Rhodohalobacter sp. SW132: one gene and its partner. The protein of the gene in region 2 binds, or shares a complex with, the protein of the main gene of each other region. Links are inferred from orthologs where the notes say so. Each region holds a gene or a part of one and is shown on either strand. Other genes may lie near its edges.

The links.
Region 1: the proteins of trxB (region 2) and trxA are in contact, whole or in part, in a crystal structure (PDB 1F6M), measured with the Escherichia coli proteins. The link is inferred for Rhodohalobacter sp. SW132 from one-to-one orthologs.

What each region holds. Positions count from the first base shown.
Region 1 is NZ_QUOK01000009.1:167,063-182,767, reverse strand. The notes cover bases 6,773-9,535. They hold trxA (thioredoxin), read left to right. Parts: upstream 6,773-7,872; coding sequence 7,873-8,199; downstream 8,200-9,535. Other genes in these bases: DYD21_RS16035 (efflux RND transporter periplasmic adaptor subunit), read left to right, coding at 8,467-9,535; DYD21_RS16045 (hypothetical protein), read right to left, coding at 7,585-7,779; purU (formyltetrahydrofolate deformylase), read left to right, coding at 6,773-7,596. In the rest of the region: rpsB (30S ribosomal protein S2), read right to left, coding at 1-315; rpsI (30S ribosomal protein S9), read right to left, coding at 561-947; rplM (50S ribosomal protein L13), read right to left, coding at 957-1,403; DYD21_RS16060 (sensor histidine kinase), read right to left, coding at 1,950-3,404; aconitate hydratase AcnA, read left to right, coding at 3,818-6,538; more of purU, read left to right, coding at 6,760-6,772; more of DYD21_RS16035, read left to right, coding at 9,536-9,567; DYD21_RS16030 (efflux RND transporter permease subunit), read left to right, coding at 9,564-12,671; DYD21_RS16025 (TolC family protein), read left to right, coding at 12,668-13,996; DYD21_RS16020 (ATP-binding protein), read right to left, coding at 14,011-14,436; DYD21_RS16015 (Glu/Leu/Phe/Val dehydrogenase), read right to left, coding at 14,550-15,705. UniProt on the Escherichia coli protein: Participates in various redox reactions through the reversible oxidation of its active center dithiol to a disulfide and catalyzes dithiol-disulfide exchange reactions.
Region 2 is NZ_QUOK01000014.1:35,422-51,175, reverse strand. What follows is about bases 8,580-11,391. They hold trxB (thioredoxin-disulfide reductase), read right to left. Parts: upstream 10,569-11,391; coding sequence 9,591-10,568; downstream 8,580-9,590. Other genes in these bases: DYD21_RS19460 (Re/Si-specific NAD(P)(+) transhydrogenase subunit alpha), read left to right, coding at 10,778-11,391; DYD21_RS19470 (DUF4342 domain-containing protein), read left to right, coding at 9,084-9,455; DYD21_RS19475 (YifB family Mg chelatase-like AAA ATPase), read right to left, coding at 8,580-8,994. Also shown: DYD21_RS19505 (zinc-dependent metalloprotease), read right to left, coding at 1-2,682; DYD21_RS19500 (TspO/MBR family protein), read left to right, coding at 2,890-3,384; tyrA (bifunctional chorismate mutase/prephenate dehydrogenase), read right to left, coding at 3,451-4,581; DYD21_RS19490 (DUF6580 family putative transport protein), read left to right, coding at 4,810-5,367; DYD21_RS19485 (cobalamin-binding protein), read left to right, coding at 5,346-6,326; DYD21_RS19480 (SDR family oxidoreductase), read left to right, coding at 6,558-7,280; more of DYD21_RS19475, read right to left, coding at 7,453-8,579; more of DYD21_RS19460, read left to right, coding at 11,392-11,908; DYD21_RS19455 (NAD(P) transhydrogenase subunit alpha), read left to right, coding at 12,095-12,385; DYD21_RS19450 (NAD(P)(+) transhydrogenase (Re/Si-specific) subunit beta), read left to right, coding at 12,382-13,785; DYD21_RS19445 (helix-turn-helix transcriptional regulator), read left to right, coding at 13,937-14,263; sucB (2-oxoglutarate dehydrogenase, E2 component, dihydrolipoamide succinyltransferase), read left to right, coding at 14,535-15,754.

The DNA of each region.
Region 1 (15,705 bases), on a different replicon or contig from region 2:
GAAGTTAGTAAGCATTCCACCCAGCCATCTGTGTGTGATGAAAGGCATGCCGCAGCGGATCGCTTCTGTTTTTACGATCTCCTGTGCTTGCTTCTTTGTACCAACAAACAGGATGGTTTTACCTGCTCTTGCCAATTTTGTAACCTCGTCGAGAGCTTCCTGCAGGTATTTGTGAGATTTTTTTAGATCAATGATGTGGATGCCGTTTCGGGGCATAAAGATGAATTCTTTCATCTTTGGATTCCATCGGCGGGTAAGGTGACCGAAGTGGGCACCTGATTTTAATAGTTCTTCTACTGTTGCTGCTTTAGGCATAAATATATAAATGTTTGTATTGAGTTAGTCCTCTACACAGGTCATCCCCAATGCGCTAATCACGCTGATGCGTGACACTCGGCGAAAGGTCGCTGTGTATGTGTATTTCAGGGCTCAGGGTTCAAGGTGCAGGGTACAGGGAATTTTAAATTCTGCACCTTGTACCTTGCTAATAGTGAACAGGGCAGGTTTTTAGAAACGGAATGGTTTCCACCTGAGCCTTGTGCCCTGCACCATGTACCTTGTTATCGTTTACTGAACTGGAATTTCTTCCGTGCTTTTGGCTGGCCGTACTTTTTGCGCTCAACCATTCGATCGTCACGTGTCAAAAGGCTCATTTCTTTGAGTTTGTCGTGAACGTCATCGTGGTGATCGTCAAGTGCTCTTGCAAGTGCAAGAGATATTGCGCCGGCCTGACCTGTAACACCGCCGCCGCGTACAGTAACTTTAAAGTCATACTGACCTTCGAGTTCTGTTACGTCGAGTGGCATTTTGGCTACATTGATTCTTGCCTGAGTACTCAGGTAGTCGTCAATCGGCTGACCATTAACAATAAAATTACCGCTGCCCGGCTTGATGTAAAGGCGTGCAGTGGAAGTTTTTCTTCGTCCAATATAATTTTCTTTCGCCATGATAACTGTTTAGTCGATCTCTATTTTTTCTGGTTTTTGCGCGGTAAGTGTATGAACCGGTCCGGCAAAAATTCGAATATTCTTCATAATTTGTCTGCCAAGCTTATTTTTTGGCAGCATACCTTTAACTGCAACCCGAACCAGCGAGGTAGGGTCTTTTTCAAGCATTTCGCTTGCAGTTGTAAAGATTTCTCCGCCCGGGTAACCGGTGTGGCGGAAGTATTCTTTATTAGTCATTTTCTTTCCGCTAAGCGCCACTTTTTCTGCGTTGATAACCACAACGTTGTCACCTGTATCCATATGAGGAGTAAACTCAGGTTTGTGCTTACCGCGTAAAATAGAGGCAACTTTACTGCTTAACCGGCCAAGAGGCTGATCTTCAGCGTCAACGAGCACCCATTTTTTCTCAATGGTGGACGGTGTTGCCGTAAATGTTTTGTTACTAATCGTATTCACGAGATTCTCTTTTTTGTTTTGCAAAATTGACAAGTCGATAAAAATAAGCTTAAATATTTTTGATTGCAACTGTTAGAAACGAAAACCTTTGACTTCGTACCCCGGCTCGCCGAGCCGGGTCTGAATAATCCATGGATTATCATTCAATTCAGCTGGCAATATACATCCAAGGTAAGGGAGAGCAACTTGACGCCGTGAACAAGGTTGGAATCAATGTTGTGTTTTTGAGCGGGATGAGACCTTTCTGAAGTGCAGATTATGATGTTTTTTTGTACTCATGGGTAGCGGTTCGGCGAACCGCAGTACGTACCCCGGTTCGCCGAACCGGGCCTGAGTAATCCATGGATTATCATTCAATTCAACTGGCAGCATACATCCAAGGTAAGGGAGAGCAACTTGACGCCGTGAGCAAGGTTGGAATCAATGTTGTGTTTATGAAAGTGATGAGAACTTTCTGAAGCGCAGATTATGATGTTTTTTTGTACTTATGGGTGGCGGTTCGGCGAACCGCGGTACGTATCCCGTTCGCCGAACCGGGACTTATTATTACGTGCCATTGACTTGATAAGGAATCCGAAACTCAAATGATGTACCGCCACCCGGGCTTTCTGATATTTCCATCTCCGCATTCAACTGAGTGGCAAAAGAGTTGATGAGCATTGTACCGAGGCTGTCCTCGTTTTGTGGGTTGAAGTCTACCGGCAGGCCCGGACCGTTATCACTCACTTTTAACAGTAGTTTTTTATCAAGCTTTTTTAGAGTAATGGAGAGCTTGCCCTGGGTGTTCTTGTTAAATGCATATTTATAAGCATTTACAATCAACTCATTCAGGAGTAACCCGCAATAAACTGCGCGATCGGTATCCAGCTTGATGGTATCGAGGTCGAATTGTAGCGTAACTGCATCATTATACTCTGTAAACGTTCCGTGAATCGACTCAACAAGGTCTTTGATGTAAAGGTCCAGGTCGATATCCGAAAGGGATTCTGTTTTATAGAGTTTATCGTGAATCAGGGCGATGGACTGAATCCGGTTCTGACTGTCCTGCAGCACATAATCGGCTTCACGGTTTTCGGTACTTGACCTTTGAATCTCAATCAAACCGGAAACAATGGACAGACTGTTTTTTACCCGGTGATGAATTTCTTTCAGCAGCAACTCTTTCTGTTTTAATGAGAGCTGTATTTTTTTGGTTTTCGAGTCAACACGTTTGCGAAGAATCAGTACCCAAACGAGAATAATCAAGCCGAAAACTACTGCGCCACCAAAAATCAGACGAACATAGTATACTGGAAGACCTAAGTACTGTAAGTCATCCGGTGTGCTGAGGAATAGTTTATGGGTACGGTTGTCCGGGAAGTCGGGACTGTGTTCGGACATTACGCCTTTCACCGAAACCCTGTCTCCTGCACTCAATACATCAAAATTAAATTCGGAATACATCCGGTGAAAGTTCGAAACATATATCATCAGCTCGCTGTCACTCTCATCCGGCGAAAGCATAAAGTATTTACCATTGAAAATCGTACCAAGGCCTGTAATCACACCTTCACCTTGTATAAGCATACCGATAAAGGGGGCGGGGTTCTCAACTGCGTCTGTCAGCGGCTTTGGGATAGGCTGTCTTACATTAGGGAAGACCTCGTATGAATCCACCCGGACTTCTGCCAGTCCGTAATATCGATCGATGGTACCACGGACTATAATACTGTCACCAGCTGCCACTGGGGTGTCGATCCGCATGCCGAATATGGACATCCCTGTCGAATCATTTTGAATAAACGTTTGCAGGTAGCTTTCGTGAAGCAATCCGCTGTCGATATTGATGATACCTGAAGTCGTAACCTCATATCCTTTATAGTCCAGGACAGAGTCGCCGTCAGTATCGGATCGAATCGTGGAAAATGACCACAATGAATCTGCATTAACTTGCCCGTGAGATTCAGATTGGAAAAGCAGCAAGATTAAAAACAATAGTGTGACGCGAGCAAATAAGTTCAACGACTGAGGTATGTTGTATTGTTGTGAAAAATGATGATCCGGCACCCCATAAGCATAGTGCAGGTATCTTGGCATGGCCAAACGTGTAATCAGAGAACACTTGATTTTCGGCAGAATTTAAAAAATCATAAGTAAAGTCAGTAAAATCTGAGAGATGAATATTATTAGTTCGAGTATGAAAAGGGGATTTGTGCAAGATATTATCCCAAAAATCCTGTATTTTTAAGGATCGAAAGTATTTAAAAAATAAGAATGCTGCTGTGGCTGCATATTGATTTCACACTTTTTGAGTGTACTCTTCTCAATAATATTTTAATTGAGGTTTGAATGGTGGAACATTCAATTGATAATAGATAGCCATTTCGTCGCATACATCAGATTTAAAACCAAATAACTGAAACAGAGGTTTAATAATGGCCGATAAGAATCCACTTCTAAAAACAAGAATTCCGATTCCCGGAGCTGACAATAATGTCCATGCATATAGTTTGAAAAAACTTGAGGAGATGGGCTATGGTTCTGTCAGCAAACTGCCTTTCACGATAAAAGTTCTCCTTGAAGCCGTTCTGCGGGAGTATGACGGATATACAGTAACAGAAGATGACGTGAAAATTCTGGCAGATTATAACGCCAAGAATCCAAGCGGTGAGATTCCATTTAAGCCGTCGCGTGTAGTGCTGCAGGATTTCACCGGTGTTCCGGCTGTTGTTGATCTCGCCGCACTCCGATCCGCGATGAAACGCATGGGCGGAAATCCACAATCCATCAACCCGCAGGTTCCGGTTGATCTTGTGATTGATCACTCTGTTCAGGTTGATATGTTTGGTCAGGAAGCCGCATTTATGTTCAATGTTGAGCGTGAGATGGAGCGAAACAACGAGCGGTACGAATTTCTGAAATGGGGACAAAAAGCATTTGATAACTTCCGGGTAGTGCCTCCGGGCCGCGGAATTGTTCACCAGGTAAACCTTGAATACCTGGCGAAGGGCGTGTTTACACGAAAAGAAGATGACGGCACGACCGTTGCCTATCCAGATACGCTGGTGGGAACCGACTCCCATACTACTATGATTAACGGACTCGGAATCCTCGGATGGGGCGTTGGCGGTATCGAAGCGGAAGCCGCGATGCTGGGGCAGCCGATCTACATGCTCGTTCCCGAAGTAGTGGGAGTGAAGCTGACCGGAAAACTCCGTGAAGGTATCACCGCAACCGACCTTACGCTGACTGTTACCGAAATGCTTCGCCGACATGGTGTGGTAAGCAAATTTGTAGAGTTTTATGGGCCGGGACTGAGCAATATGAGTCTGCCGGATCGCGCGACGATTGCGAATATGTCGCCCGAGTACGGAGCAACCATGGGTTTCTTTCCGATCGACAGCGAAGCACTGCGATACATGCGCCGAACCGGCCGTGATGAAGAGCTTGTAAAACTGGTTGAAGCATACACCAAAGAGCAGGGACTTTTCAGAACTGACGATACTCCTGATCCCGAGTTTTCAGAAACACTGCAGCTGGATCTGGGTGATGTTGAAACTTCCCTCGCCGGGCCAAAGCGTCCGCAGGACAGAATTACCCTGCCGAATATGAAGAAGACGTTCGAATCATCCCTGACCAGTGATGACCCAACCATGGGCTTTAATCTGACGCAGGAAAAACTGGCCAACAAAGGGATATTCAAAAATGGTCAGGAAATTGAAATGAAGCATGGCGATGTGGTTATCGCGGCGATCACAAGCTGTACCAACACATCCAACCCGAGCGTAATGCTGGGTGCGGGAATCATCGCCAAGAAGGCTGTTGAAAAAGGAATGAAAGTTCCTGCGTTTGTGAAAACATCGCTGGCTCCCGGTTCACGTGTGGTTACGGAATACCTGAATGAAGCCGGTCTGACCGACTATATGGATAAACTTGGGTTTAACCTGGTGGGATACGGATGTACAACGTGTATCGGAAATTCCGGTCCGCTCCCAGAAGCGGTTGAGACAGCCGTGAAAGAGGGCGACCTGATTGTTGCCGGTGTGCTTTCCGGAAACCGGAACTTCGAAGGACGGATTCACCCCTATGTGAAAGCGAACTATCTTGCATCACCGCCGCTTGTAGTAGCATACGCGCTTGCAGGTACGGTTGACATCGATCTGGACAAAGAACCGATCGGTAAAGATGGAGATGGCAACGACGTATACCTGAAAGATATCTGGCCATCATCGGATGAAATCGCCGAATTTCTTGATGAAGCGATTCGTCCCGAGCTGTTTGATAAGATGTACGGCGATATTTTTGAATCAGAAACGTGGGATAAAATCTCCGTGGGCGAAGGCGAACTTTATGAGTGGAAGCCGGAATCCACCTACATCCAGGAGCCGCCGTTCTTCCAGGGAATGGGCGAAAATCCGGAGCCGATCAAACCGATTACCGGAGCCAAAACCCTCGTGAAAGTGGGCGATTCCATTACGACCGATCACATTTCACCTGCAGGAAATATCAAAACGGACAGCCCTGCCGGCGAATACCTGATTGACAACGGTGTTGAAGTGCGCGATTTCAACTCCTACGGATCACGAAGAGGAAACGATCGCGTGATGACCCGCGGAACCTTTGCCAATGTTCGATTCAAGAATCAGCTTGCACCGGGCACGGAAGGCGGATTTACCAAGTACCACCCATCCGGGGAGATCACCACGATCTATGACGCTGCCGAACGCTACAAAAAAGAGGGTACACCTCTTGTGGCACTGGCAGGTAAAGAGTACGGAACCGGATCATCCCGTGACTGGGCAGCAAAAGGAACCATTCTTCTTGGTGTGAAGGCGGTTATTGCAACGTCATACGAAAGAATTCACCGCTCAAACCTCGTCGGGATGGGCGTGCTGCCTCTACAGTTTGCGGATGGCGAAAGCCACGAATCGCTCGGGCTGGACGGCTCGGAAGAGTTTAACATCCATATTGATGACAACCTGAAGCCGCGACAAACCGTGAAGGTGGAAGCGAAAAAAGCCGACGGAACCATCGTGAAGTTTGACACGGTCAATCGTATCGACACACCGGTGGAAATCGACTACTTCCGTAATGGCGGTATCCTCCACAAAGTCCTGCGCGACTACGTGGAAGAAGACAAAAAGCAGCGGGCATAACACTCACTGCGGTTACATAGATTCTAAACCTGCCGGGACTTCAGTGATCCGGCAGGTTTTTTTATGGGCGGCAGATCCGCAGAATGGCAGAAATCTCAGACCTCCAAGGTTTCTAAAACCTTGGAGGTCTTGATTCGAAAAATAACCCTTTTACAATCATCCCATCTTTCCCGATAATAGAGGCTTACATCAAACCACGTTGAACAGAGCTAAAAAAACCAATGCCGGATCGAATTATACTGATTGAATGCCCCGATGAGAAAGGGCTGATCTACAATATCACCAAAGTAATCTATAAGCATAATCTGAATGTGACCGCGAACCAGGAGTTTGTGGATCAGTATTCAAACACCTTTTTTATGCGCACAATGGTGGAGGGAAACGGATGGAGTGATGAGATTGAATCTGAGCTGAACAGTGTATTGCCTAATAACGCCACCGTTCGCGTTGCGATTCTGCGGAAAAATCCGCTTGTGATTTTGGCGACCAAAGAGCCGCACTGCCTGGGTGAGATCCTGCTCAAGAACCGGTATGGGGAGCTGGAATCGGATGTGAGGGCAGTGGTAAGCAATCATGATCATCTGCGATCCCTGGCCGAATCGTTCAATATTCCGTTTCATCATGTACCGGTGGGCGATCTGTCACGCGAGCAGCACGAAGAGAAGATTTTAGAAGCGATAGCTCCGTACGATCCGGAGTACCTGGTCCTGGCAAAATATATGCGGATCTTCACGCCCGGTTTCGTAAAGCAGTTTCCCAATCGCATCATCAATATCCATCACTCGTTTTTGCCGGCATTTATAGGTGCATCACCGTACCAGCAGGCGTATGACCGCGGGGTGAAAATTATTGGGGCGACAGCTCATTTTGTCACCGAAGATCTTGACGAAGGCCCGATTATCGCCCAGGATGTGATGCCGGTGAATCATACCTATACCGCCAAAGGGATGGCGCAGGCAGGACAGGATGTGGAGAAACAGGTTTTGACCCGTGCACTGAAACTGGTGCTGGAGGAAAGAGTTTTCATTTACAGGCACAAAACGATTTTATTTGAGTAAAATCTGAAGACCTGCAAGAGTATCCGGCGTATTTCGGGATTCCTGGCAGGTCTGAAGTTGTAAAAAGTGAAAAGGCAGAAGTGAAAAGTAGTTCGAAGCTCCTGCTTCGACCGGTTCGGGTCCCAGGCTGACGTCTGCATTTGCCGTCTGGGTAGGCTGAAGTGACTCCGGTATTCCATCCATAACATTTCGTGATAAATAGCATAGGAGATCGTTATAAGTATAATCCAAAATTATTTGCGATATTGTATCAAACACTAAAAAAAGGACATAACAATGAGTAATACAGTAGAGTTTACAGACGATAATTTTTCAGATGAAGTAGAAAGTAACAGTCAGCCGGTTTTGGTTGATTTTTGGGCGGAATGGTGCGGCCCCTGCAGGATGGTTGGCCCTGTTGTTGATGAAATTGCGGGCGAATATGAAGGGAAGGCCAAAGTTGGTAAAGTTAATGTAGACAACAACCCTGAAACATCCGTGAAATATGGAATTCGCAGTATTCCTGCACTACTGATCTTCAAAGACGGAGAAGTAGTGGATCAGATTGTTGGCGCTGTGCCTAAAGCCCAGATTAAGAAACAGCTTGACGCTCAGCTTGCATAACTTTCGGGCAAATGAGTACCAGGAATTAGAAGGCGGTTATGAGAAATCATGGCCGCCTTTTCTTTATGTAATGAACTATCGGTGTTCAGAAAGGAAAAATCTAAATATTCCGCAATTCGAAAGGGGAATTTTCGTTTCCTGAATAATGAAGTATGCAGCCATCCGGGTAAACTACAATATTTTACATAACACGTTCTAATGAGTCAGAACTATATGCTAATTTAGAACGTTGGAATTTCACGACTTTATAGCAATTCATTTTTTTACATGGGTAAAGTTACCAAACGCGTTATCGCCATTACAATAATTCTACTTGTTTTCGGAGCATTAGCCTATCCGAAAGTAAAACCACTTTTCAGTTCTCCTTCAGGACAGAATGGTGAAAACGGTATGCAGCAACAACGTTCTGCCGATGTGCTGAGGGCCGAAGCGGTGGTTATGGAAACAGAAACCATCGAAGACAGAATCTTCTCAACCGGTACGCTTGAAGCCAATGAAATCGTAGATCTTACGGCAGAGATTTCGGGTCTCGTAACCGGCGTTTATTTTGAAGAGGGCCGGGAAGTGGAGCAGGGAGATCTGCTATTGAAAATTAACGACAGTGAACTGCAGGCTGAGAAGTCGCGGGCTCAATATCGTCTGAATCTTGCAGAACAGCGAGAGGAGCGTCAGACCCGGCTCCTGGAGAGGGGAGGAATCAGCCAGGATGAGTACGATGCAACGCTGAATGAAGTAAATGTACTGCGTTCCGAGATCGAACTGATTGGGGCCCGAATTGATCAAACCGAATTGAAAGCTCCATTTTCGGGGAAAGTGGGTTTAAAATATATCAGTACGGGAAGTTATATCAGTCCCGGCACAAGAATTGCCACCTTGCAGGAGATCGATCCGATAAAAATCGATTTTTCAATCCCGGAGCGCTACCTGGCCCGTGTGGATGTCGGCGATAAAATTCAGTTTAACGTACAGGGCTACGACTCCACATTTGCTGGCGAAGTGTATGCCATAGAACCGCGAATTAATACCGAAACCCGAACTCTTCAGGTCCGGGCTTTAAGCGGTAATAGTGGTCAGCTTCTTTTTCCCGGCGCATTTGCCAATATTGAACTTATTCTGGATGAAATTGATGATGCAATTCTTATCCCATCCATCGCTTTGGTTCCCGAATTGAATGCCCAGAAAGTGTATCTGTCCCGAAACGGAAAAGTTGAAGAGGTAAGAGTTCGAACCGGAATCCGAACGAGTAACCGAATTCAAATTATAGAAGGCGTTTCACCGGGTGATACCGTACTTACAACCGGAATTCTTCAGGCAAGGCAGGGGATGGACCTCGAGCTGGCTGAAGTTCGAAGGGGGAGTGAGCAATGAGCCGAATATCCTCCCTGAGTATCCGAAGGCCGGTTCTGGCATCGGTCATGTCTATTGTCATTGTGCTATTTGGCGTGATCTCTTTTTTCTACCTGGGAGTTCGAGAATATCCTTCTGTCGACCCGCCGATCGTCACCGTTTCCACATCCTACATTGGTGCGAATGCCGATGTAATTGAATCCCAGATTACCGAACCGCTTGAAGAGTCGATCAATGCGGTGGCCGGAATCCGTACGCTTACAAGTGTCAGCCGGGAGGGGCAAAGCACGATTACGGTTGAGTTTGATCTCGAAGTGGACCTTGAAGCCGGAGCCAATGATGTTCGGGATCGCGTGGCATCAGCACAGCGAAACCTGCCGCCCGATGCTGATCCGCCTACTGTTCGCAAAGCCGATGCCGATTCTTTTCCCATTATTTTTCTGAATGTGAACAGCGACCGAAGGGATCTGCTGGATCTCACCGATATCGCCGACCGGGTATTTAAAGAGCGGCTTCAAACCATTGCCGGAGTGAGCGAAATTCGAATCTGGGGTGCAAAAGAATACTCCATGCGGTTGTGGATGGATCCAATGAAACTAGCGGCCTACGGAATTACTCCGCTGGATATTCAAACCGCACTGCAGGGCCAAAATGTGGAGCTGCCAAGCGGACGAATTGAAGGAATGACCACCGAACTGTCCGTTCGAACCATGGGGCGGCTCACTACTGTTGAAGAGTTCAGCAACCTGATTGTGAAAGATGAAGGCGGAAGCACAGTACGTTTTCGAGACATTGGCTATGCCGAGCTTGAAGCGCAAAATATGCGAACCGTGCTTAAGAGGAATGGGGTGCCCATGGTTGGTGTGGTTGCAATTCCCCAGCCAGGCACAAATCAGCTTGAGATTGCTGAAGAATTTTTTGTGAGACTGGAGCGAATTGAAGCTGATTTGGATGATGATATCAACCTTGCAATCGGCTTTAATACCACTGAATATATTCAGGATTCGGTAAACGAAGTGCAGCAGACGGTATTTATCGCCCTGGCGCTGGTTATTGCCGTGATTTTCCTGTTTCTGCGAAGCTGGCGCACGACTCTCATCCCGATTATTGTGATCCCGATAGCACTCATCGGTACGTTTTTTATCATGTATGTTGCCGGATTTTCGATTAATGTGCTGACGATGCTTGCGATCGTGCTTGCGATAGGTCTCGTAGTGGATGACGCCATTGTTGTTCTTGAAAATATCTATGCAAAGATGGAGCAGGGGCTCAAGCCAATTGAAGCCGGAATTCTCGGTTCTAAAGAGATCTTCTTTGCGGTTGTAGCAACATCCCTTTCTCTCGTTTCAGTTTTCATGCCGATCCTGTTTTTAGGTGGGACCACGGGCCGGCTTTTTCGTGAATTTGGTGTTGCCATCGCAGGTGCTGTTATCATTTCATCGTTTGTGGCATTGACACTCACCCCGATGCTGGCTACTAAAATTTTATCCAAAGGTGCCGAGAAAAACAGGTTTTACGAAATGACCGAGCCCTTTTTTGTCTGGATAAATCAAGCCTACAAAAATTCATTGGTAGCGTTCATGAAATTACGCTGGACCGCATTTTTAGTCATGGCAGCTGCCATTGGACTTACGGTTCTGTTATTCGCAAATATTCCGCAGGAACTTGCGCCTCTTGAGGACAGAAGCCAGATGAGAATTTCAGCTACAGCACCTGAGGGGGCATCTTTTGAATACATGGATAACTACGTTGACCAAATTATTGAAACGGTTCGTGAAAATGTACCTGAACTGCATGCCATCAATACGGTTACATCTCCTGGTTTTGGCGCGGCTGGGTCCATCAACTCTGCTTTTGGATTTGTTACGCTTGTAGATCCAAGTGAGCGTGACCGCACACAAACCGAGATTGCAAATCACCTCACGGAACTTCTGGGTGGGCTTACCGGTGCACAAACATTTGTATCTGAACCGCAATCAATCGGCGGACGCGGTGGCGGATTACCGGTGCAATACGTACTTCAGGCACAAAATCTGGGGCAGCTCGAAGATGTGATACCGGAATTTCTGCAGAGGGCCAATCAACACGACGCTTTTACATTTGCTGATGTAAATCTCAAATTTAACCAGCCCGAACTGGAGATTAATATCGACAGAGAAAGGGCAAGAGCACTGGGTGTATCTGTTCGTGATATCGCTCAGACACTGCAACTCTCTCTTTCAGGGAACCGGTTCGGTTTCTTCATCATGGACAGCAAGCAGTATGATGTGATCGGACAGATGGAGCGGCAGTTCCGGAATGAACCGGTTGACCTTCGCACCATCTACGTTCGAAACAATAATGGCAATTTAATTCAGCTTGATAACTTAGTTACGCTAACCGAAACAAGCTCACCGCCGCAGCTATTCAGATTTAACCGATTTAATTCGGCGACGATATCTGCAGGATTAACACCGGGATATACCATTGGAGACGGTATCGACGCGATGAACGAAATTGCCGATGAGATTCTTCCCGGTGCTATTACAACGGATCTGGCCGGTCCCTCACGAGATTTTGCTGAAAGTGCAGCCAGCCTGCAGTTTATTTTTATGATCGCCATAGTGTTGATCTACCTGGTTCTTGCCGCACAATTCGAAAGTTTCAGAGATCCATTTATCATACTTTTTACTGTTCCTCTGGCAATTTTTGGTACGCTGCTTTCACTCTGGTATTTTGGCCAAACACTGAACATCTTCAGTCAGATTGGTATCATCATGCTGATTGGTCTGATCGCCAAAAATGGAATTCTGATTGTAGAATTTGCAAATCAGCGGCAGGAGCAGGGAATGAATGTCATGGATGCAATTCTGGACGCTTCCGCAGTTCGGTTCCGCCCAATTCTGATGACAACAATTTCTACAATACTGGGTATATTGCCCATCGCCCTGGCATTAGGTGCCGGCGCAGAAAGCCGAACTTCTATGGGTATTGCCGTGATTGGCGGACTGCTGATTGGCAGTTTTCTTACCCTCTATATCATCCCCGCCATATACAGCTACTTTGCCACTGATAAACAAGCCAAAAAAGAGATCATGGAAGAAGCGCTGAAAGCTGATGATAAATTAGAACCTGCCACTATATGATTCGATTAATTCTGCTATTGCTGTTGGCCGTAATCACATCCATTAGTATACAGCTGCAAACGGTATCTGCACAGAATGTGCTAACGCTTGAAGAAGCCGTTCAGCAGGGGCTTGAGAATAATTATAACATTCAGATTTCGAGAAATCTGCTGGAGCAGGCATCAAATAACAGGTCACTCGGAAATGCAGGTTTTTTTCCGGTAGTTGGAGCAAGTGCATCACGGGTTGAAACGATGGAAGACAGCGATCAGGAGTTTGCAGACGGCTCTGTTCAGGAGAATCGGGATGCGCGTAATACAAGTACAAATGCTGCTGTGGAGCTAAACTGGACTCTATTTGATGGCCTAAGAATGTTTGCCGGGTACAACAGGCTTGGAGTTCTTGAAGAGATCAGCGATGAGGAGCTTCGCCTGAGTATGGAAAATCTGATCACAGATATTGCCCTTCAATACTTCGAAATCGTTAGAATAAGTGAACAGGTAATAAACCTGGAAAGTAATCTCGAAGTGTCACAGGAGCGAATTGAGATTGAAGAAGCCAAGGTGGAGATCGGTTCAGGTTCAGAATATGATCTGCTCCAGGCAAGGTCGGATTTAAATGAAGACCGTTCGGCTCGTTTTCGTGAACTGAACCGGCTCTCAGAAGCGAAAATATCGCTGAATGAGCTGCTTGCTCGTGATCCCCACACGGAGTACGATGTATCAAGGAATATATCGCTTAACAGATTTTTGTCGCAAGAAGAGCTTTATCAAAAACTGATGGCTGAGAATGCGGAACTTTCACTGGCCAGGCTGCAGAAAGATATTACAAGATATGAAATCAGAGAACTTCGGGGTGAAAGATACCCTGAGATATCCTTTAACAGTTCATATTATTACGACAGAGCAGAAAACGATGGCGGGTTTTTTCGATTTAATGAAGCTCGCGGGTTGAGAGTTGGACTTACGGCACGAATAAACATTTTTGATGGATTCAATACCAACAGGCGGGTGCAAAATGCGCATATCAATCGTAAAAATGCGGAACTTGCGTATGAGTCTGACAAGCTAAGGCTTGAATCACAGTTTCTCGCAACATTCAGAACCTATCAGAACAGCCTTGAGCTACTGGACCTTGAGGAAGAAAACTTTGTGAATGCCGAGGAGACACTCGATATCGCACTGGAACGTTTCAGGCTGGGATCAATTAGTTCACTTGAATTTCGGGAAGCTCAGAGAACTCTTCTCGCGGCTGAAGACCGGCTGGTGAGTGCACGATTTGAGGCAAAAGTTGCGGAAACCGCACTGCTTAATCTGAGTGGTGAGCTGGAATTGTTGTTTCAGTAATCAAATGAAGCGGGTTAGTCAGTGCCGGATGGGTTATCTTCAAAATCAACCCGGAAATGGAGGTGTCGTCCCTCTTTTTTGAATTCTGTATGATCTGCAAGCTCCCGGATTAGAAAAACTCCTCTGCCGCTGGTATCGAGCAGGTTCTCTTCTTTTAATGGGTTTTTTCTTTCATCAGGATCAAAACCTTCCCCCTGGTCAATCACATCAGCACTGATGGTATGATTGGTTACTTCCACGGTAATATCCACCGTTTTGTTTTCATCCTCTTTATTCCCGTGGAAAATGGCATTGCTTACAGCTTCGCTAAGGACAAGTTTAAATGTTTCGCATGACGTTTCATCAAGGCTGCAATCATCACGTATTGAGTCGACGAAATCGGGTATTTTCTCCGACTCCCGGAAAGTGGATTTCAGATTCAGGTGAAACGTTTTATTCATTTTTATAAAATTGAGCCGCTGAAATGGGTAGGAACTTTAAAAAGTACCTACCCAAAATAATAAATTTTACTGCGATATTTACACAAGATTGTGCACTGCCAGAACGTGAATGATCAGGCGTAAATTCCGCGAAGTTTCAGTGTTTCAGCCACTCTGTCGATTGCATAAACGTATGCTGCCTGCCGCATGGTAATATTATGCTGCCCGCAAACGCCATACAGGTTGTCGAAGGCACTTCTCATCATTCTGTTGAGCCGGCGGTTTACGCGCTCTTCCGTCCAGAAATATCCCTGGCGATCCTGCACCCATTCAAAGTAAGAAACCGTAACGCCCCCGGCATTTGCAAGAATATCGGGAATAACCATCACGCCGTTCTCTTCAAGAATTGAATCGGCATTTGCAGTTACAGGGCCATTTGCACCTTCCGCCACTATTTTTGCCTTAATTTTATGGGCGTTATGCCGGCTGATTTGATCCTCTTTAGCTGCAGGAATCAAAACATCACACTGCAGTTCGAGCAGCTCTTCATTGGTTATTCTTTCAGCTCCAGGGTACCCTTCAAGGGAACGGTTATTTGAACTCATGTAGGAGATCGCATCAGGTATATCAATTCCACTGGCATTAAAGTAACCGCCTGAAATATCGCTTATTGCGATTATTTTTGCGCCTTGTTCGTACATCAGCTCTGCCGAAACGGAACCTACATTACCGAAGCCCTGCACTACTACAGATGTTTTATTTGGCATGATACCCATCTTGCTCAGCGCTGCAAGTGTAACCGTAACAACTCCCCGGCCGGTTGCCTCTTTTCTGCCCTGAGATCCTCCCAAAATGATCGGTTTCCCGGTTACCACTGCGGTTTCTGTTCTCAGGGAATTCATGCTGTAGGTGTCCATAATCCAAGCCATCACCTGCTCATCCGTATTCATGTCAGGGGCGGGGATATCGCGATCAGGCCCAAAAACTTCAAGGAGATTGGCTGTGTACCGCCGAGTGAGGCGTTCCAGTTCATTTTTAGAAAGCTCTTTGGGGTTACATCGAATTCCGCCTTTTGCTCCGCCGAAGGGGACATTCACAACAGCGCATTTCCAGGTCATCCATGCAGCGAGAGCTTTCACTTCATTAAGGTTAACATCCGGGGCAAATCGAATTCCGCCTTTTGACGGGCCTAAAACGTTATCATGAATAACCCGGAATCCTTCAAAAACTTTAATTCTGCCGTCATCCATAACAACAGGAATTGATACGATAACCTGCTTCACAGGGCTG
Region 2 (15,754 bases):
CTCGTGTGATCCGGCACTCATCATGCCATCTACCAGCGTAGCAACCCTCTGTCCGGCAACGTTAAACACATCAAGGCGAACATCTGAAGATTCGTTCAATCTGAACTGAATTCGGGTGCTTGGGTTAAACGGATTGGGATAATTTTGTTTCAGTGATATCCTATTTGGTAAATCAGTTTCTGTTTGCGCTGAAGTGGCCATTTCAATCTCGGCAGATATCGGCAGTTCAAACACCGGGTTGTTCGGATCGTTACTTCTCAGCAGTAAAACCGTTTCGTATGATCCTGATTCCACATCCACAGCGTTGAACACCAGATCTACCGACTGGGTCGAACCGGGCTGAACCACTCCCTCAAACCGGGGCACACTCATCCAGTTAAACGGTGTGAATTCCCTGCGAACTTCAATATTATCAATATCTATATAAGACCCGGAAACTTCATTTCTGTTCCCAATATACATGTAATCGGGAGTCCTTCCCGGTGCATATGAACTGGAGGCTGCTTGCACCCCGTTCACCGAATAATCAATGGTTCGGTTGTTTGGATTGTAATGAATTTCAAACGAATGATACTTGTCGTTTTCTGTGATGGAGCCGATAAAACTTGAAAACGCGCCCTGCCCATCTTCACCTGCACCCCATCCCCACACATTTTCGGAGTCTATGATTACACCTGATGAGAGCGAACCTGTGGAAGCGTCATAAAAATAGATATCAAATATTTCTCCTGAACTGCCAAACGACAGGTTCCTGATGGCAACATCAAACGAGATGCGAAATTCGCCGGTCGGCTGGGTTCCAAAAAACGGGGAGCGGGCACCCACAGAATTTGAAGTGCCCGATCGCCTGGGCAGCCGAAGATTATATGTTCCTCCTGATGGATTTTCATCCGAAATTTCAAATAGAGCGGATTCGGAAGAGGCCCGCCATCCCGCCAGTGCAAGGTGATCCCCGGTTGTAAAACCTTCTCCGGCTTCAAAACCAGCCGAAAAGAGAACACCCGGACCATCACTGTATGTAAGCATTCCGCCGCCCGAACCGGACAAATCCACAGATGCCGGCTGCACAGCATCTTCAAACCCATTCGTGGGTTGCCGTTTGGCAATCGTGCTGCTGGCGATGTCAAAATCGATATCCCAAATCAAATCTGAATCCCCGGTATTGCTGATCGTGATCGGAACAGTTGCCGTGCTGTTCTCCTGATTGAGCTCAACAGAAACAGAAACATCCGCAAAATCTGCCACGGGTGGATCGGTTCGGGTCGGACGGTAAGATGCAATGACACGCCGCAACTGGTTCATACTCAAAGCACTGTTGGACGGTCCCGCTTCACCGGTATGAAAAATTGATGTTCCCGTACCTATTCCGGAAACCAGAACATCGGGATTTGAGAAATTCGGGATACCCTGAAATCCATCCTGATCATACGCCATTACCGTAGCGTAATCATTTGAACTTCCAGAGAACCGATTTCCGGTTGAGTAGACAAAAATCCCTCCAAATTCGCCCGCTTCTGCCTGATTTTGATTGCGCGCATGTGCATTTCCCATGTTGTGGCCTATTTCATGGATCAGCGTGTAGTTGTTTGCGACTTGCTGAATACGGTTCACAGAAAATCCATATTGAGGCAGCCCAGTTACTGATGTGCTTCGCCATGCAATGCCACCGGTGTTGGGTTCGCTTAAAAATGCCGCAACCAGATCGGCCCCATACTGATCCCTAAGCTGATGTACCTCATCAAAATAGCCATCGAAGTCACTTTCGCTGCAGTTTGATCGTCGACCACAGAGATCGAACGGGTTTTCGGAATCACGTGTGAGCCGCCTCAGGTGATCACCGGGCGCTACATAGTTCGGATCATCTTCATCAAGGTTTTCGATGGAATCATCCGAATATCCCGTTTCGTAGTAGTGAACTACCCGCAGATTGATATGAATTTCGCTTACATCAAGAGCTGATTGAGATAAATTTAACGACTGTGCAATGACTGCGTCAATCGAATAAAAATTGGTATCCGCCTCTGCCCAAATTCTGGCATTCTCTGTGTAGGGAATCAGCAAATCGATCGTCACTTCATCATCTGAGACCGCGCCGGGTGCATTCAAATGTGGAATCTGGCGTCCGTCAACAGAAACAGCCTTTTGTTTCGCAGATGAATGGGTAAAACCAGTAAGAAGATCATCTGCAATCTCATGAACAGAACAGTGCTGCGGATCATCCTGAAAGGGAGTTCCTGTTGCGATATAGTGGCGTTCCATTGCCGGATCATACTCAAAAAAGAAAGCTTCTTCGTGAGATTGATGATAAAGCCCGTGGATCCGTCCATCGGAGTAGGTAAACACAAACATCTCATCGGGATTCTCTTCTGAACGAGCAATATAAGAGACCGTATTTTCTGTAAACTGTTCCGTTCGTGTAATTTTAAGTATTGAGCCGTGCGATTCGCGTAACTGCACCTTCATGTAATCTCCAACATTCATTTCACGCTCCTGAAGCGGCTCCCTGTTCAAAGAAAAATAGGATCGTTCATGGGTTAATCCCGAGTGTGTTTCGGACACCATCTGTTTCTGAGCCCCGTCAAATGTGTTCAGCAAATACGTATTCTGCCCGAAAAGGCTCGACGGGAATATCAATAAAACGGTAAACAGAACAGCAGGAAAAAGCGTATAAATTGACTTCATATGGATATATTTCGCTTCAGTTTTTGGCACATAAACGGTTTACTTTTTCTATTGTAATAACATGGTTAGTACAGTTGAAATACCCATTTGCGATTTAATCGGGGTAAACCACGTATTGACAAATTTATGCCTAATCAAATGATATAGCCGATTTATTAGTTCAAATCATGCTTATTGCAGAACAAACGAATATAAGTCCAAAGAAATATGAACAACAGCACCCGACACCGTTTTTTATCGGCAGGAGTTCTCATAACCTTTATTTTAATCTGTTTCGGGGTCGCATGGACCGGGGCGCAGGTATCTCCCGGAATTGCTTCATCGGAGTGGTACGATCAGCTCAATAAGCCCAGCTGGAATCCTCCCGGATGGCTATTTGGTCCGGTCTGGACCTTCCTTTACACCCTGATGGCCCTTGCAGCGTGGCGAATCTGGCTGGTTGATGGGTTTTCAGGCAGTAAAAAAGAACTCTCCTTTTTCGGAATTCAGCTGTTTCTGAACGGCCTTTGGTCGCAGTTATTTTTTAACGCTCAAAATCCCGGCCTTGCATTTGCTGAGATCATTCTGCTGCTCGCAGCCATTATCTATACCACCTGGCTTTTTTATCAAAAAGATAGAATGGCCGGCTGGCTGATGGTGCCGTACATTCTGTGGGTTTCATTCGCAACTGTTCTCAATGGTACTATTTGGATGATAAACTGATGAAAAGTGAGAAGTGAGAAGTGAGAAGTGAAACTCTAAAATCTCTCATCTCACATCTAATATCTATCATGAAAATCTGTCTGCCAGCCGGTTGATCAGGTATCCGCTTTCTTTCAGTGCCTGAGTTGCAAATCGTCCAAAATAATCGGTGACTGCTTCAAATTCTTTTACAAAACCGCGTTTATCATCTTTTTCAACCATTTCAATCAGGCTTTTGTGGTGGTTAAAAAACTGCACCAGAAGTTCGCGGCGCTCTTTATTGGCAAATACAATATCGGCATACAGTTCAGCATCCTGAGCGAAAATCCGGCCTGTCATCATCAATTCAGCCCGGTAAACGGGGCTTGAATACTCAAGCATTTCATGTGGATTCAGGTTAAAATCCTTCATGAATGAACCGTGCAGCAGGGCCACAAAATGGCGCAGTCCCTGTACCAGGTTCATCACGTGATCGTGGTTATCCGGCTCGGCATCAATGATCCGCATACCCCATAGCCGGCACTGCTCCTTGAACCATTGCGATTTTTCCGGTGATCTCCCATCACAGAAAACCATCAGCTGCTTTGAAAGATTCGGCACATCGGGGCCGTGCATTGGATGGAGTCCTACAACCGGACCACAGTGTGCGTTCATCATCACTTTGAGCGGCTCCGATTTATTGCTGGTAAAATCAGCCAGAATTGTATGATCGCTCAGCCTGCCGCCAAGGCGTTCAATCACCGAAATCGTAACGTTGATCGGCACTGTTACGATTACCAAATCGAGTGCAGGGGCAATTTCCTCCAGTTCATACCAGTTTCCCTTATCAATGCTGTAGGTGGTATGGCCGCTCTGTTCCGCAACCTGCCGGTAAAGCGCACCCATGCCGCCTTCTCCGCCTACGAACAGTATCTTTTTCGGCTCATCCGTTGCGCGCGGAAAGGTATTGGTCGACTGTGTCGCGCGCGATGCAGACATAATCATCCGAAGAAAATCCTCAGCCCAATCAGGATCGAGATCCCGTTTGCGTGCCATATCCCTGAACCGTTCGGTTTTTTCTTCTTCCCGTGCGGCGACAAAAACCGGAAGCTGATTCTCAATTTTATACTCAATTACATCCCGCGACACATGGTTGCGCTCTTTCAGTAAATCCAGAATTTTCTGATCAATTTCGTCAATTCGCTTCCGCTGTGCGGTCAGATCGGAGTTATTAGCCATCTTTATTAGTTGATAGATCCGTGGTTAATAAAAAGATGAAACGGGTTTTTAATGAGTTCATCCATTCCCGTTTCAGTCAGACACAAAAGTAGCTTAAAATTGTGGAGCTTGTCCAATCTCTTTTTAAAAGGCATTAAGAAAATTTTGCCGAATTTAACTGATTAGGAAGCCACACTTTTCCTAAAATTCTGTTATTTTACCTTATTGAATTCAACTCTACGATTATTTATGAAAAAGAACGCATTTTACATCATCGCCGGATTTATCCTCTTTGCAGCACTTTCACGGCTGCTGCCCCATGCTACTAATTTCACTCCGCTTGGTGCAATTGCTCTTTTTGGAGCGGCATATTTCCCAAAAAAGAAGTGGGCATTTATCATTCCTATCCTTGCGTTATGGCTTAGTGATCTTTTCCTGAATAATTTTGTTTATGCTGCTTTTTATGATGGTTTTTCGCTCTTCACTCCCGGTTTTTTATATATCTATGGCGCATTTGCGATGATTGTCATTCTCGGTATTTACCTTTTTGATAAAATTACGCTTCCGCGTGTTCTTAGCGGTGCAATTGGCGGATCGGTCATTTTTTATGTGATCAGCAACTTCGGAGTCTGGCTCGCCAGCCCGATGTATCCGCTCACGTTTGAGGGCTTAATTCTCTGCTATACCGCAGCTATTCCGTTTTTTCACTATACGCTCGCCGGCAACCTGGTTTACTGTGGTGTCCTTTTCGGCGGATATGAGTTTATGAAACTGAAATATCCTGAATTATCATTCGCTCAAGCCTGAAAGAGAAAAACTCCGGCAACCTGAAAACACCGGATTCGATTGCATCACTCCTTCCCGGATTAACAGAACTTGTATGTGCATTAGGTTTGGAATCCCGTCTTTCCGGGCGTTCTCATGAGTGTGATTTCCCTGAATCTGTGACTTCTTTACCGGTGCTCACATCACCCCGTTATAACGTTTCTCCCGATCAGGATAATGCAGAAATTCATCAATCGGTAACTGAACTGCTCAAGCAGGCGCTCTCAATTTATGAAGTGGATGATGAAAAACTTCTGAAAATTAAACCGGATGCTGTTCTCACACAGGATCACTGCGAAGTCTGTGCTGTTTCGCTGTCCGATCTGTCTGATTCCCTGCGCCGGGAGCTTGGGAAAAACTGCAATATCATTTCCCCTTCGCCGATCGATCTGAACTCTATGCTGGAATCATTTCAAATCGTGGCCGGACATCTTGGCGTGCCGGAGAGAGGCGAAGAGCTTATTCAATCGATTCAATCCCGGTTTTCAAAGTTGAGAGAACGAACGGGATCACTCCCAAAACCGGATGTGGTTGCCATTGAATGGATCGATCCGCTGATGACGGGGGGAAACTGGATTCCGGAACTGATTGAGATCGCTGGCGGAACAAACAGACTTGCCACGGCCGGTAAGCACTCTCCGTTTATCGAATGGAATAAAATTTGCGCGGTAAATCCCGACTTCCTTTTAATTTTACCGTGCGGTTATCCTATCAGCAGAACCCTTTCCGAAATGCAAACGCTCGAATCCAGACCTGGCTGGCAAAAACTAAGCGCTGTACGGACAGGCAATGTCTACATTCTGGATGGAAACCACTATTTTAACCGGCCCGGTCCAAGGGTGGCCGACTCAGCAGAAATTCTGGCTCATATTTTCCATCCGGAGTTTTTCAACTCTGTAGATACATACCGCGATTCGGGCTGGATCCGTTACAGCTCATAAACTTAAAACTTATAAAGCTGAGTTCGATTTATACTCTTTTTGAATTAGCCATTAAGAAGTCTCCCCTAACAAGGGGAGATTTAGAGGGGTGTCCATTGGTTTTTACCAAGATTTGGTGAACATCCCCCTCAATCCCCCTTTTTTAAGGGGGACTTTTACATTCATAATTTAACAATCGAACTCAGGTTAAAACTTATAATTTCTACCGCTCAGGCCTAAGCATCTGTACATATGTCAAAAAAAATAATCATTATCGGCGCTACATCCGGAATTGGCGAAGAACTCGCGCGGCAATGTGTTGAAAAGGAGTATCATGTGGGCGGAACCGGCAGGCGGGTGGAACGCCTGGAGGATCTAAAAAAGGAGTTGGGCAACTATTTCAGCTTTGCCGAAATGGATGTTACTCAGTTTGATGATGCAAAAATACAGCTCAATAAATTGATTGAACAGATGGGCGGCATGGATGTGATCGTGCTGAACGCCGGGATTTCAAACTTTCCAGCATCGTCGATTACCGCGATGGAACAGAAAGTGATCGACGTGAATGTAAGCGGATTTGTTCAGTTATTTGGCGAAGCGTTTCAATATTTCAGGAAACAGGGTCACGGTCAGATTGTTGGTGTTTCTTCCATTGCATCTCTATTCGGATCATCCCGGGCTGCTCCGTACAGTTCATCAAAAGCATTTATTTCTACCTACATGCAGGCTTATCGACAGCGTTGTAACAATATCAGCGAAGATATTACCATCACGGATGTGAAGCCGGGATTTGTTGAGAGCGAGATGATCGAAGGAAAGAAAGGACTTTTCTGGGTTGGGGAGACGAAAAAAGCGGTGAAGCAGATGTTAAAAGATATCGAGAAGAAAAAATCGTACTCGTACGTTACGCGACGCTGGCGGCTTGTTGCATGGCTGATTAAGCTTACGCCCAACTGGGTTCTGGATCGTATTTGAGTACAGTTATCCCAGCATCAGATATAGAATCATGATGATGAACGGCAGGGCAAAAACCCAATCCCAGTTCTGTTTTTCATATGTTGGCTGATCTCTCATAATAGGTCAAACCACGAACTCAGCGGTTTGTTCCGATTTTAGCGATCCCCCATTCGCGGTATTATGCTGCGTACTATCCCAGCCATCCTTCGCGGTCGAGACTCCGGTACTGTATCGCCTCGGCAATATGGTTGGAACGGATCATTTCAGAGTAATCGAGATCAGCAATTGTTCGTGATACTTTCAAAATTCGGTCGTACGCCCGTGCCGACAATCCCAGTGAATTCATCGCTTTTTTCAGCATCTGTTCACTGCTCTCATCCAGCGGACAGATTTTGCGCGCCAGTTTCGTATTCATCTGTGCGTTACAGTATACATCTTTCACGCCCATAAACCGCTGGTTTTGAATTTCACGTGCTGCCACCACCCTCTGCCTGATATCGGCAGATGTTTCTCCTTTTGCTTTAGATGAAAGTTCTTCATAACCAACTTTGTCAACATCAACATGCAGGTCGATTCTGTCGAGCAGCGGGCCGCTGATTTTCCCAAGATACCGCTGCATCTGGATTCCGGTTGCGCTATCCGGGTTATCGGGATCGTGCCAGTCGCCGGTTGGAGATGGATTCATCGATGCGATCAGCATAATTCGGCTCGGATAGTTTACGCTCATTCGTGCCCGGGAAATACTCACCGATCCATCCTCAAGAGGCTGACGCATTACCTCCAGGGCACTTCGCTTGAATTCAGGCAGTTCATCCAGAAAGAGGACACCGTTGTGTGCCATCGAAATTTCGCCGGGCATGGGGATGCTTCCTCCTCCCACCAGTGCCACATCAGAAACCGTGTGATGGGGACTCCGGAACGGGCGATTTGTAACGAGCGCTTTGCCGGATTTCAACAACCCCGCTACAGAATGAATTTTCGTGGTTTCAAGTGCTTCATCGAGTGTGAGGGGAGGTAAAATTGTGGGAAGACGCCGAGCCATCATCGTTTTACCGGAACCGGGAGGACCGACCATAATAACATTGTGTCCGCCTGCGGCAGCTACTTCCAGCGCACGTTTTACATTTTCCTGTCCGCGCACATCCACAAAATCGAGAATCTCCTGCTGTCCATTCTGGTGGAACAGCGATTCCGGATCGATCTGCACGGGGCTTTGTGTTGAGCTGTCATCAAACCAGCGCATTACATCTTCAAGGCATTCAAATGCCATCACGTCTACTCCGTCGACAACGCCGGCCTCGGCGCCGTTTGCTTTGGGAACAATCAGGTACTCAATGCCCCGGTTGCGTGCTTCAACCGCAATTGGCAGCACACCTTTTACCGGACGCAATTTTCCATCGAGTGCCAGCTCGCCAAGTACGAGCGATTTCGGCATTTTCTCTGTATTGATCTGATCGGAAACCGCCAGCAGACTCAGCGCGATCGGCAGATCAAAGGCGCTTCCCTCTTTTGGAAGATCAGCCGGCGCAAGATTTACGGTAATTCTTCCGCGCGGAAAATGTGCCCCGGCATTCTTCAAAGCCGCATCAATCCGGTCCTTCGATTCACTTACCGCACGATCCGGCAGCCCCACCAGGTAATATTTCGGAACTCCGCCGCTCATATTCACTTCAACTTCTATTAACCGTGCATCCACACCGATAGTGGAGGCGCAATATACTTTTGATAACATAACTCTGAATCTTTATTAACCCTCTTTCGTAGTAAGAGGTGTAAATCGCAGTTTCCTTACACTTTTTTTTAAAATAAATCCGAACGGTCATGACATCATCAGAAAACACAATGTATACAGAGATCACCGGTACGATTGATGAAATTATCCGGGAAGTTCGAAAGTTGATCCGTGCCGGAAATGCACGCAGTCTCATTATTAAAAACAAAGAGGGACGGATTCTTTTCCAGACTCAGCTCACCGTGGGTGTGGCCGGCACAGCACTTTTTACGGCTATGGCGCCCATCATATCCGCCATCACCATGCTGATAATGTTTGCCAACGACGTTCAGGTTATCGTGGAGAAAGTTGAAGATGATTCCGATCCGCAAGACGATGAATATGAGGTAGACGGTGAGATCATCGATATTGAGGATGGTGATGAGAATGAGGGTGAGGGTGAGGAAAAAGATAAAAATTGAATCATTCCCGAAATCAGATATTTGTTTCAGGAATTCAGAGTCATTTTATCCCTGATTTAGAAAGAAAAAAGCTAAAAAAAAGTCCGGCAACTTTTACGGTGCCGGACTTTTTTAATTTTGTATTACGATTTTTGATCACTTCCAGTGTGATTGCGCAATCGCCTCTTCGCTTTGAGCATCAGCAAGGAATCTTTCGGCGTCGAGAGCCGCGCGGCAGCCGGTTCCTGCAGCAGTAACAGCCTGGCGATAGATCGGGTCCATCGCATCTCCGCTGGCAAAAATCCCGGGCAGATCTGTTTCTGTGGATTGTCCTTTGGTTTGAATATATCCCACATCATCCATTGTTAGCACACCTTTAAACAGATCGGTATTCGGTTTGTGGCCGATGGCAACAAATACGCCGGTTACATCATCGAGTGTCGTTTCTTCGCCTGTCTTGCGATTTTTTACTTTTACGCCTTCAACAACCTTGTCACCCAGCACCTCGGCCAGTTCTGAATTCCAGATAAACTCAATTTTATCGTTTTTAAATGCGCGGTTTTGCATCGCTTTAGAGGCACGGAGTTCATCACGCCGGTGGATGACCGATACCTTGCTGGCAAATTTTGTAAGAAACGTTGCCTCTTCCATAGCTGTATCACCGCCGCCAACAATCACAACGTGCTCATTTCTGAAAAAAGCTCCGTCACATGTAGCGCAGGCACTCACACCTTTGCCGCGAAGTTTCTGCTCGCTCTCAATTCCCAGCCATTTGGCTGATGCACCTGTTGCAATGATGATCGACTTGGCATATACCGTGGTCTCTTCATCAACCGTAAGTTTATATGGGCGATCGCCGAATTCGATTTGATTCACAAACCCGTAGCGGCAGTCTGCACCAAAACGTCTGGCCTGCTCACGAAAATCTTCCATCATTTTTGGTCCCATTACACCTTCGGGATACCCGGGATAATTTTCCACATCGGTTGTCTGCATAAGCTGGCCTCCAGGCTCAGGACCTTCAAAAACAATAGGGTTGAGGTCTGCTCTTGCGGCATAAAGAGCTGCCGTTAAACCGGCAGGACCGCTGCCGATAATCACTACATCGAATGTTTTTCCTTCTATATCTTTCATTTATCGCATGATTGATTTTTTTATTTTTTCCGCTCTAAGTTACAAATTTTTATTGCCTGTTTTAGTTGATCTTTTCTATTGAAATCATAGGTTTTGGCAACATTTTTCAAATTTTTTGTTATGGAAACGTTTCCAAATTAAAGTTTGAGTTGCAAAACGTTCAAAATTCCCTAAGTTTGTGCGAATACTCATGTTATAGGAGCTAAAAAATGATTGGGGTCTGTAAAGAAACGGAACAAAACGAAAAACGTGTAACCATCACGCCTGAAGGGGTTAAAAAACTAACCGGTGAAGGTCAGGAAATCGTGGTTGAATCAGGGGCCGGGGTAGATTCCAGCTACAGCGATGAAGCGTACACCGAAGCCGGTGCAACCATAGAACCATCGCGCGAGAAAATTTTATCCGAATGCGACATTCTGCTTGCTGTACAGGCACCTGCTGTGGAGGATTTGAAAAAAATGAAACCGGGCAGTGTGCTGATCTCTTTTATCTGGCCGCTTCAGAACAGCGACTATGTGGACGTTTTGAAGGAGCTTAATATTTCCGGTTTGGCGATGGATACGATTCCGCGCATCAGCCGGGCGCAGTCGATGGATGCACTCTCATCCATGAGCAATATAGCTGGTTATAAAGCCGCACTGCTGGGTGCAAATCAGCTGGATAAATATCTGCCGATGATGATGACCGCGGCAGGAACCATCCCCCCGGCGAAGGTTCTTGTTCTGGGTGCAGGTGTTGCCGGCCTCCAGGCCATTGCAACGGCAAAACGACTTGGAGCAGTCGTTGAAGCGTTTGATATCCGTTCAGCCGTTAAAGAACAGATTGAAAGTCTCGGTGCCAGTTTTATTGAGGCGGAAGAAGATGCAGGCGAAGATTCCGAAACCAAAGGCGGTTATGCCAAAGAACAGACGGAAAGCGACAAAGAGAAGCAGCAGCAGCTCGTGCACGATCACGTTGCAAAATCTGATATTGTGATCACCACAGCGCTGGTTCCCGGCCGGCCGGCACCGAAACTGATCCCCAAAGCGATGGTCGATGACATGAAAGCCGGTTCCGTGATTGTGGATATTGCAGCCGAGCAGGGCGGAAACTGTGAGCTCACAAAAGCCGGAGAAACCGTTCTGCATAACGGCGTGTCCATTATGGGGCCGCTCAATATTCCGTCGATGCTCGCTTTTCACGCCAGTAAGCTGTATTCAAAAAATCAGCTCTCTCTGCTCGATTTACTTTTAGAGAATGGCAAACCCAATTTTAATTTTGATGATGAAATCATTGTAAACGCCACAGTTACGCATAATGGCGAGCTGATTTCTCCATTTGTAAAAGAGAATATGCAGTAGAACCGGGAACTGTCTGATTCTATAACCACCGGGGATCGATCGAATTGACGGATAGACCTGGTCTTTCGGCAGCAAAAGATTCGCAACACTTCAGAAAAATTTCAGAGCTATAAAATCACAACCTGAGTTTACCGGTTTTTCAGTTATTGAAACCGATACCAACTCATGACTCACGACAAATAAATCATGGAAGATCTCATATTTAACCTTTTCATTTTTGTGCTTGCCGCCTTTGTAGGGTTTGAGTTGATCACAAAAGTGCCTCCTACTCTTCACACTCCGCTGATGTCGGGTGCCAACGCCATCTCGGGGATCACCCTGATCGGTGCCCTGATTATTGCAGGCGGTTCGGAATCGGTATACGCACAGTGGATCGGTTTTGCGGCCATTGTTTTCGCTACCATCAATGTGATTGGCGGTTTTATGGTGACCGACCGCATGCTGGAGATGTTCAAAAAAAAGGAGGATAAAGGATGAGCGAATTCTTACCAGATATGCATATTGTTATCCAGCTCATCTATCTCATTGCAACCGGCTTTTTCATTGTAGGGATTAAGCGTCTCGGTTCGCCCGCTACAGCCCGGTCGGGAAATCAACTCGCCTCCTTTGGTATGTTTTTGGGTGTTGTGGTTACTCTTTTTAATCGCGAGATCATTAGCTTTGAGTTTATCGTTGCCGGTGTGGTTCTCGGCGGTTTAATCGGCATATTTTTAGCTAAAAAAGTTCAGATGACCGCCATGCCTGAGTTGGTTGCTATCTTTAACGGTTTTGGCGGAGGCGCATCTGCTCTTGTAGCGTGGGGAGAGTTCGCCCGGCTTGAACCCGCACTGATCCCAACAGACGGATTGGTGACTACAGGTCTAAGTATCTTAATCGGTTCGATCACATTTTCCGGCAGCTTCATCGCTTTTGGAAAACTGAAAGGGTTTATTGGGGGCGGACGCATTGCACTTCCCGGGCAGAATATCATCAACCTGGTTCTCACTGCTGTTGCACTCGGCCTGGTTGGCTGGTTCACGTTTGACCCGGAATACCAGGTTGTATTCTGGAGCCTGTTCGGCCTCGCCCTGCTGATCGGTGTTTTAACCGTACTCCCTATTGGCGGCGCAGATATGCCCGTTGTGATCTCTCTTTTAAACTCCTATTCCGGTATCGCAGCTTCGATGGCCGGATTTGTACTGGATAATAACCTGCTCATCATCAGTGGTGCGCTGGTGGGTGCTGCCGGACTGATTCTGACCAATGTGATGTGTAAAGCGATGAACCGAACCCTGCTGAGTGTGCTCTTTGGTTCATTTGGCGGCGGAGATGATACAACCGTGTCTGCAGATGGCGGCGACAAAAGCGTTCAGAAAACATTTGCTGATGATGTAGCCATTCAGTGCTCCTATGCTAAAAAAGTGGTTGTGGTACCGGGTTACGGACTTGCTGTTGCCCAGGCGCAGCACGTCATCAAAGAGGTGGCAAATCTTTTAGAAGAAAAAGGCGTTACAGTGAAGTATGGCATTCACCCGGTGGCCGGACGTATGCCGGGACACATGAATGTTCTGCTCGCCGAAGCGGATGTTCCCTACGATCAGCTCTATGATATGGATGAAATCAATCCGGAATTTAAATCAACAGATGTTGTGCTGATTATCGGGGCGAATGATGTTGTGAATCCCGCCGCCAAAACAACTGCAGGCAGCCCGATTTACGGTATGCCGATTATGAATGTAGATGAAGCTAAGCGCACAATTGTGTTTAAGCGAAGTTTGAGTTACGGTTACGCAGGAATTGACAATGATCTTTTCTATGCTGATAAAAACCAAATGTTCTTTGGTGACGCCAAAAAATCTCTCCAGGAACTTGCTTCTGCCATCAAAGATCTGGATTAACACCCATTTAAACCTCTTCATTTTATGAACCGGGATGTATTCTAAGTCATCCCGGTATTTCTTCTTTTGCTCTGAAATTCCGCATAATTGATGTTGACTGCAGATCCGTGTAATTTATCGGTATTAAACGATTAACATAACCCCTAATCTTATGCCGAAAGTGAGCAATATCAGCATGGATGACCCGGCGATAGAACGTTCAGCGGTGATTGCAAAAGCCCTCGGCCACCCGGCCCGTATCGCCATTCTTAAAATTCTGGCGGATCGCTCTACCTGTTTTTGCGGAGATATCACGGAAATTTTACCGCTTGCGCAATCTACAGTTTCCCAGCACCTGAAAGCCCTGAAAAATGCCGGGCTGATAACGGGTGAGGTGGAAGGTGTGCGTACCTGCTATTGCCTGAATCCCGATGGCATCAAAGAGCTGAACTCCCTGCTATCCGAATTCACAACTCAACTGGTGAAAACCTGCTGCTGAGCTGGCAAAGATTATTGGATTCCTAAAATGGATACGCATCATCATATCAAACTGAATAGACATACTCATCAGGCGCATAATTTCCGATCAATTTTAAAAGCGCTTCCAATCTGTATTTACAAGGAGCCCTAAGCGCTTTACAGTGACTTATACCGAAACTATTTGCTCTCACTCATTATTTTGATCTAAACCCGATTATTCTGATCTTTCAAGTCTTGAAATTGAATCCAAACATCAGGTTTCTGATAACACGTTAAAGCAATTAAATACCATGGCAAAGGTCGAAGTGGTGATGCCCCAAATGGGCGAATCAGTAATGGAAGGAACAATTATTGAATGGGTGAAAAAAGTTGGGGATTCCGTGGAAGTGGATGAAACACTATTGGAGATTGCCACCGACAAGGTTGACACCGAAGTGCCGTCACCCGAGGCCGGAACGCTTGTGGAAATCCTGGTGGAAGCCGACGAAACAGTTGAAGTAGGCCAGGCGATCGCCATTATCGACACCGAGGGCGGGGCGCCCGAATCATCTTCGGATAACGGTGAAGAGTCAGACGAATCAGAAAACGAAGCTGAAGAAGCATCCGAAGATAAAGAAGAGCCGGAAGAATCAGAAGAAAAACAGGAAGCGGCTGAAGAAAAGACCACATCCGAAGATGACTCATCCGATGATACCGGTGATGGAGAGCGCATTGAGGTTGTGATGCCGCAGATGGGCGAATCGGTTATGGAAGGTGAAGTGATCGAATGGATCAAGCAGGTCGGTGATACTGTTGAAGTGGATGAACCGCTTCTCGAAATTGCCACCGATAAAGTTGACACTGAGGTTCCGTCACCCGAAGCCGGAACCCTCGCAGAAATTCTTGTAGAAGCCGGTGATACCATTGAAGTCGGCCAGCCGATCGCCATCATCACAACCGGAAAAGCAGCATCCGGGGGAACATCCAAAGAGAAAGAAAAGCCCGCAAAAGCAGAAAAAAAGGAAACTGCCCAGGCTTCATCCGGAAAAGCGGAGCAAACAAAATCAGCGTCTGACGCAAATGGCTCAGAACCTCAGCGTGTGGGAAGTGACGGCCGCTTTTTCTCACCTCTCGTTCGATCTATCGCTAAAGAAGAAGGAATTTCGCAGGAAGAACTTGAATCGATTGAAGGCAGCGGCAAAGATGGCCGGGTTTCCAAAGAGGATATTCTCTCATTTCTTGAAGATCGCAAAGCCGGCAAAACATCGAAACCTGCTGCCAATGGCGGCCTCTCCAAGCCCACATCACAGCCGACAGAAAAATCCAAAGGTGATGGAAAAATTTCAGCCGGTGAGCTGAACGTTACGCGTCCGCATGAGAATGTTGAGGTGATCAAGATGGATCGCATGCGAAAGATGATTGCCGAGCACATGGTGCGCTCCAAGCAGACATCTGCTCATGTTACGACATTCAGCGAAGTGGATGTAACGAATATCGTGAAATGGAGAAACGCCAATAAAAATAAATTCCA